DNA from 2 places in the Mesobacillus sp. S13 genome. Region 1 is predicted to be linked to the other one. Evidence: riboswitches for the same ligand, from Rfam matches in the RefSeq annotation. Region 1 holds a riboswitch; the other holds the start of a gene.
The links. Region 1 has a riboswitch for cyclic di-GMP ahead of LGO15_RS20430 (LPXTG cell wall anchor domain-containing protein). Riboswitches for the same ligand answer to the same signal wherever they lie in the genome.

Region 1 (4,057 bases):
ACCAGAACTGATCTCGTCCAGGCGGTTGAACATCCTGCCATATGAACGGCTGCGATGAGCAGCAATTGCACTGTTTCCAGAGGTCCCTGGTAGTGAAGTACCATTTAGCAGACCTGAAGCTACATCAAGGTTCCGTTCCGATGCACCATAAAGAATCGGTAAACGCAAATCGATTTTATCTATTTCGATTACACCAAGCATACCGGTATTTTTGGGCTTTGAGTTTTCCTTTGATGAGTCATTTGTGATGGATAAATCATTAACCGCCTGGTGATCCCCTTTTTCTTCGGCTTGAACTGCAGTATTCTCCTCTTTCACTTCAAAAACTTCATTAAGTTCATCCAGGCTTTCTTTAGCTGCCTCTTCGTTCATAGCGACAGTAGCTGCTTCTGTTTCAAATGTACTTGCTTCCCACTCGCTAATCAATTTCTCCTGCTGATAGTCAGTATATAAATTTGATAGGGATGGATATAAAAACAGCACCCCTCCAGATAATATAAGAATTAAAGACAGGACTTTTTTCATTTTGATCACTCCAATTTTCATATTAAGTCAAAATAAAGAGGGGAATCTCTTCCCCCCTCATCCTTTAGTTCCTGATTGGCTTTCTCATTCTTAATCCTGTACCGGCAGCCATTAGAAGGAAGCCTAAAATATAGAACATCATTTTGCTGCTTTCACCTGTTTTTGGAAGTACGCTTCCGTTCCAGTCTTGCGTAACGTCCCCTCCGGAATTGTTATCATTATTGCCAGTTTTCCCAGTTCCATCATCCTCGTCAACATCGGTTTCATCTTCAACGTCTGCTTCATTATCAATACCGAGGACTGCTTCATCAATTTCTAAGTGGATAACCTGATCTTCTAATTCAAAAGAAAGCATGCTTAGCGCTATAAATTTAGTCGTTCCATCTTCAAACTCAATCTCTATTCCCTGAATATCTGTAACATCCAGACCATTGGCCAAAATTAGTTTCCAGAGGTTGTTAATCTTGATGAGTTCAAGCTTCTCGCCGCCATTCATTAACAATGTCAAGTTTACAACTGTTTCAATATCCAGATTAAAAGTGATATACATTTCTTTGACTATTTCGATAACATCCGGTGATTCTCCATCTTGATCGGAATCTTCATCGTCATCTCCCGTTCCATCCCCTGGTTCTTCTGTGTTATCATCTTCAGGTAATGCGCAGTCCTCTATCCAATAATTAATGGATCCCTCCGCTTCTACTCCTACTCTAATGTCTTCGACGTCATAGAATCTTTCAGCACCTGATTCAAATACAAGCTTAAATTCCGTGATATCATCCTTTGCAAATTCCCCATCATCTTTAAGCTTATATAGCGGGGAGTTACCTGGATTGGACATTTCTTTCCATTCACCATTTAATTTAACAAACACACTCTCAACTGGAGCAACGCAGTTTTTTAGATGAAGATGGATTTCCGTGCTTTTGTTGCCATTCTCTTCACCCTGATCATCACTGTTGCCATCACCTGGTTCCTCCGTTCCATCGCCAGGGTTTTCTGTCCCATCTCCTGGGTCCTCTTCACCGTCACCCGGATTCTCCGTACCATCGCCAGGTTCTTCAGAATTGTCATCTTCTATAGAGCAGCCTTCAAGCCAATAGTTAATGGTTCCTTCCGCTTCTTTTCCTTCCCTAACCTCATCCATGGAATATTCTTGTTTAGTTCCTGACTCAAAAGTTAGCCTGAAAGCAGTAATATCATTCTTTACAAACTCACCACCATCTTTCAGTTTATACAGTGGCGAGTTACCCGGGTTGGACATCTCTTTCCAACTTCCCTTTAACATGACCTCTACTTTTACCACATCTTCTGTGCAGTTTTTCAAATGCAGATGTATCTCTGTACTTTTATTGGCATTTAATTTAGTACCTTTTTCAGAATCCTTTTCTTCCTTGTTTGAATCACCATTTTCTTCTTGTGTAGATTCATCGTTTTCGTCTTGAGTTGACTCAGCGTCTTCTTCTTGGGATGGATCATTGTTTTCTTCTTGAGTCGACTCATCATTTTCTTCTTGAGTTGACTCATCGGATTCTTCTTGTGTTGATTCATCGTTTTCGTCTTGAGTTGACTCAGCGTCTTCTTCTTGGGATGGATCATTGTTTTCTTCTTGAGTTGACTCATCATTTTCTTCTTGAGTTGACTCATCGTTTTCGTCTTGAGCTGACTCATCGGATTCTTCTTGTGTTGATTCATCATTTTCTACTTCATTTGACTGATCGTTTTGTTGTTGAGTTGATTCTTTGGCTTCGATTTCAACTTTTGTGTTTCCTTCATTATCCGACGCCGCATCTCCATTCTCATTTGCTAGTGCCGGTATTGTCAGTGAAAATAACATTAGGAATGCAATCGAGACTGCTGATAATTTTTTCATAAAAGTCTTTTTCATATTCTCGTCCCCTTTTCTAGTGTTATTAAAAATTTGCGCAATAAAAGACTGAATATTCAGATATTAATTGCGGCACTTAGCCTCCTTCCCGATAAAATTCACCATTATAATTAGACAAAAAAAGCCGCCGGGAATTTACTTTTCCATGGCGGCTGGACGATCATAGCTGCACTTTTGCAACCTTAGACTCCTGGCTTTGCGTCCCAGCTTTTCAGCAGGTTTGCTATTAGCATGAGTGTTGTTTTTTACTTATGTAAAATATTCCTCGGCTTCCTTGTCTTACATTCTAAGACTTACCACAGTTACCCAGCGACTTAAACATATAGTCCTATTAAATTAATTGGTAAATTTTTCTCAAGTTTCATTAATTCACCTTGAATAGGGATATATTCAGTATTTCACCCTTCTTCCAAAAGAGCTTTCTCTAAGATTTTTGACCTAAAGAAAAGACTAAGGACCCAGGGTTATACCCCTGGGTCCTTCAGTAATTTACAACGACAGACGATAAATTTCCATTACATCGTCTTTATTCAATTTTGCAAAGTTGCCGAATTCCCCATTGACCATTGCTTTGTCAGCCATTATTTCAAGCTTGCTGTCATCAATGTCATAGTCAGCAAGGCGTGACGGTGCGCCAATGCTGTTCCAGAATTCACGCAGCTTTTCAATTCCTTCTAATCCTGCTTCTTCGTCGGTCTTGCCTTCTGGATTCACGCCGAAGACCCTGACAGCCATCTTCTTGAAACGTTCTGGTTTTATCTTAAGGTTATGCTTCATCCAGTTCGGGAACAGAATCGCCAGACCGCCTCCGTGAGGGATATCATAAACGGCTGATACGGCGTGTTCGATATTATGCGTCGCCCAATCTCCTCGGTATCCCATATTGAGGATTCCATTCAATGCCATTGTTCCTGAATAAAGGATCGTTGCGCGGTATTCATAGTTTTCCAAATCTGCAAGCAGCTTTGGAGCTGTTTCCATCACTGTTAAAAGCAAGGATTCACACATGCGGTCCTGGAACTCAGTGTTTTCGGTCAAGTGGAAATAGTGTTCAAATACATGTGACATCATGTCCACAATTCCATAAATCGTCTGATCCTTCGGAACGGTGAAAGTGTTCACGGGATCAAGGATGGAGAATTTCGGGAATGTGACCGGGCTTCCCCAGCCATACTTTTCATTCGTTTCCCAGTTGGTGATAACAGAACCTGCATTCATTTCAGAGCCAGTGGCTGCCAAAGTTAGTACTGTGCCAAAAGGAAGAGCTTCTGCTGCAAAAGCCTTCTTTGTGACAAGGTCCCAAGCATCTCCATCATATTTTGCACCTGCAGCGATTGCTTTTGTGCAGTCAATGACACTGCCGCCGCCTACTGCCAGCAAAAATTCGATTCCCTCATCTTTGCAAATTTTCACGCCTTTATGCACAGTCGACAGACGAGGGTTTGGTTCCACACCTGGAAGTTCGTGTACTTCTGCCCCAACCTCTTTTAGGGTGTCCATGACAGAATCATAAAGACCATTGCGTTTGATGCTGCCACCGCCATAAACGAGCAGGACTTTTTTACCGTATTGAGGAACTTCGTTTTTCAATTCCTCGAGCTGGCCTTTGCCAAATATCAGTTTCGTTGGATTGTAAAAAGTAAA
Region 2 (4,057 bases), 1.8 Mb from region 1:
ATTTTTGTTGCCTCCTAGTGCGTTATCGCACAACGTATTACTATCCTTGCCCAAAGTGATCATCAAGACGAAAAGTTAATACTTATACTATCCTTTACACCGAACAAAAATAATTCTAATTCATCATAACAGGGATCGAAAAATATAGCAAATCATCCCGGCCATAACTTGGAAAGAGTCTATTCCCGCTGACTATGAAGGTTGCTGTAAGAACAAAGAAGTTATTATGTAAGTCCTTAATCCTAAGCTTTGTAACATCAAGTGGATAGATCCCCGCGCAGCCCATTGTGAAGATTTTATGTTTGCCTCAGATGTTTTCATCATATAGAACAAACTGGTTGGGGAAAACGTGGTTTTTATTAAAGAAATCAAAGGGAATCAATCCGAAGGTAGCGAATAGTTATAGCATACTGGGTGAATCGTTAGGGGTGTGGTTAATGGCCCTTCAGAATTTATATAAATATAGATTTAAAAGAACCTAAAGTATAAAACAGCTGCTACGTAAGGAGTCTTTCCATGGATGCTTTCCTAATCATCGCCTTTACCTTCATTATTTCATTAATTTATTATGCTATAAACTTATACTTTCCAGATAAAAGCAGGCTGAAGTATTACATAGCTTTATCCTTCGGAATCATTGGTATATTTGGCTGGGCATATATATGGTTGGGGAATGGATGGTTATTAGCCGCTGTAGTTAGTACGATTTTATCTTACTTTCAGCTATATCATTGATTACCGCTTTCATTATAGACTTAATCTTTAGGAAGAAAAAATATCAATGAAAATAAAAATAATCATAAATCGATACATATTGTAACTGGAAATGAGGAGATGGATTTGCAACTCATTCCACCATTAGGTTCAGTGATTTATTTGATACATGGATTATTGTAATTAGGGGGCTGTATTCCAATAAATCGAAAGAAGTTGTTATTAGGTTTCATATTTCTTATAGGTATAGTTAGCTTTTGGGTTTGGTATTCCTTACCCAAAGAAATCAATCAAGCATTTGAAGGAATCGTTTACGGAGTTGGAAATAAAAGCAATCAATTAAATGAAGAAGTTACAATTACTATTAAAGGTAAATTGTATAGAAAAATTTTTAACCAAGATCGTTTTAAAGGAACCATAGATATAAAAGGAGAGTTGCCAAAAAATATTATCATTGATAAGAAGGAAGTAGAAGTGGTTTTTATTGAAAACGGCGGCTCTTTATTAATCGGGGATTCCCCCTACGGCTTTTTTTATATAAATAAGGATTTAAGTGAGCTAACTATTATCGTTTACGAACTGCTTGAGTCTGTAAGTGATAATGCCACATATGAATGGGACCCTAAAGGCGGGCTATTAATATCTGGACCTGCAACAAATAGAAAAGAAGCTTTAAACATATCAAACAAATTAATAGAGGATCTACTTAAACCACTTGAATAGATGTTTATTTGTAAAGTTTATATTTTAATTAAGGGTTCGATCATGCAAGAAGGATTGAGGAACAATTTGTTGAATGCCTTATTCAACAAACGGCTAAAAATATACGGAGGTATAGTTATGTGGGTAATATTTGGGGTCATTGCAATAGTAGCAACGTTTATAAATCTTTATATGTATTCAGCAGGGAAGGATTACAAGCTTGCGATGGCGATGGGATTATCATTTACAGCATTAACACTTTGTGCAGATTACAGTTATGTATCTCGGTGGGTAAAAGTAGAAGATTGGGCGGCTTTGGCGGATGTAGTACCTGGTATGGCAAGGGCATTATGGTTTTTGACGATTGTTTCGATCTTACTAAATATAGCACCTATATTTTTAGAAAGAATACGCAGGAAATAATGACTTTTTGTCCTTTCATTTATATAATGTGCAGGCCTTTATGAATAACAAAAGGTGCGTATATTCAATAACAAGGTATGCGCATTGAAGTTGTATGATACTATAAAAAAGTACTACGCCAACATGCAGTAACGGGTTCTCTTGTGAAGTGCCAACGTGAAAAAGCAATCCAATGCATGTTATTTTTATCCTACCCAATAATGTGAACAAGACTAAGTATTGTACTTTGTTTTTTGGAAATAGTTCAAAAAAATTGATTCCAATTGTTTTTAGGACAGGATATACTCAAATTAAATAAAAAACTGATAAAGGCAAACTTGTTGAAAGGCAAGGACGCAAAGCCATGGGCCTTAGTGTAAAGAGATATTTCCTTTGCATATGGTTGCCAGGTTGCCAGACTCCCAAAATGGTGTCTTGGCCATTATAAGGAGCGGAGAATATGAATATCAATAAATACCTCTTATTAAGTCTTGTCTTACTTATGGGTTTTGGTCCTCTTCAAACCCTTTCTCAACCCATTAAAGCTCATGCTAACGCAGGAGTTCCAACGGCAACATGGCTTTGGAATACTTCAACGATTGCTACGCAAGGAAACGAGATCCTTTCATTCGCAGGAAACAATCAAGTTAAGCAAATTTACCTTCAAGTTAATAAAGACATCCCTTTCAATACTTATAAAACATTTATTCAAAAAGCAACTGAAAAAGGCATAGAAATACACGCTTTAGATGGCTCACCACAATGGGTTTCCTCTAAAGGTTCTGCTTATTCTAAGGAATTCTTTAATTGGGTGGGGAACTACCAAAAATCAGCCTCACAGACACAAAGATTTACTGGTATTCATTTAGATATAGAGCCATACCTATATAGTGGCTGGAACTCTAAATTCAAGAATACTGTACTTGCATATCAAAATATTATCAATCATGCTGCTATTACTTCAGAACAACTTGGACTTACATTTGGAATCGATATTCCTTTCTGGTTTGATGAAATTGCCTACAGCAATACTTACGGGAAAGGTAATTTAGCTAATTGGGCGATTAAGACAACAAGCTTTACGACTATAATGGCATACCGCGATCAGGCTGCAGGAGGAAACGGAATTATTGAGCTAGTGAGAAATGAAGTACAATATGCTTCCTCTCTTGGCAAACCCATTGTGATTGGAGTAGAAACTGGCAAATCAGAAGAAGCCAATCTTGTTAGTTTTTATGAAGAAGGTGCTGCTCATATGTATAGTCAGCTTTCTTTAGTGAAGAGTGCGTATCCACAACCGGATGTGACTTTTGCCATTCATCATTTACACAGTTGGATGATAATGGCTCCCTAAGAACATTGGCAAAGGGATAAAAAAAATCACCTTTAGAAAAACCCGCTAAATACCTTATAAAGGTAATTAGCGGGTTTTTCACCTGATTTTGAGTATTAACTGCAGAATTTCTTGTGCCCCTACAGTTACGTCAATCGATTTACTAAGATAAATATGTAAATAAGGGACTATTTTTGAAGAAGAATTACTTCAAAACGAAAATCATTGAAAAATGTTTGACGAATCTAGCAACTACAATGTCATTGCACATGTAACAGCCAGAGATATGCACAAAATGCCGAAAATCCAGCTGGAAATAAGCGAATAACAGAGAAGAATGGGCTTCCATTCTTTTTTTATCGGTAATTTTTTAACTAATTTCATTCAAAAATCCTATTTTCTTTAGTAATTACGACTGTGATTGAAACAATAAAAAGAAGACATCTGGAATCGCCCCAACTTATGCAGTTCCTTAAAATCTGACCTTAACCAACCAGAGTGTTTCGTGTAATATTCTAATAATCGTTTGACTATTTGAAATCCATTGCATATACTGATACTCAAATAAATGTTTGAATGAGAGGTGAGAATTCTTTGAAACATGATGATGTGTGTGAGATAACTTGTTTTGATGGACCTAAAGTGAACCGGGTAAAGGATTCTTTATCTAAACATAATACATTTTCTGTTTCTAAAATGTTCAAGGCATTGGCAGACGATACAAGGTTAAAAATTGCTTTTGCATTAAGTGAAGAAGATGAGCTTTGTGTGTGTGACGTTGCCAATATTGTAGGGTGTACAACCGCAACTGCTTCCCATCATTTACGACTGCTCCGCAACATGGGGCTGGCGAAATATCGGAAAGATGGAAAGCTGGTTTTTTACTCTTTAGATGATGAACATGTA

Region 2: linked by a shared signal. The riboswitch ahead of LGO15_RS11235 (amidase) and the one ahead of LGO15_RS20430 (LPXTG cell wall anchor domain-containing protein) in region 1 are both predicted to bind cyclic di-GMP.

Annotation. Positions count from the first base shown of each region.
Region 1 covers NZ_CP084622.1:3,983,164-3,987,220, forward strand. Annotated here, with positions in the region: gene LGO15_RS20425 (class D sortase) at 1-525, opposite strand, end outside; gene LGO15_RS20430 (LPXTG cell wall anchor domain-containing protein) at 590-2,413, opposite strand; cyclic di-GMP riboswitch class I at 2,558-2,648, opposite strand; gene LGO15_RS20435 (iron-containing alcohol dehydrogenase) at 2,903-4,057, opposite strand, start outside.
Region 2 covers NZ_CP084622.1:2,185,015-2,189,071, forward strand. Annotated here, with positions in the region: gene cspC (cold shock protein CspC) at 1-2, opposite strand, end outside; gene LGO15_RS11225 (hypothetical protein) at 931-1,437, shown strand; gene LGO15_RS11230 (hypothetical protein) at 1,555-1,839, shown strand; cyclic di-GMP riboswitch class I at 2,140-2,237, shown strand; gene LGO15_RS11235 (amidase) at 2,279-3,172, shown strand; gene LGO15_RS11240 (ArsR/SmtB family transcription factor) at 3,746-4,057, shown strand, end outside.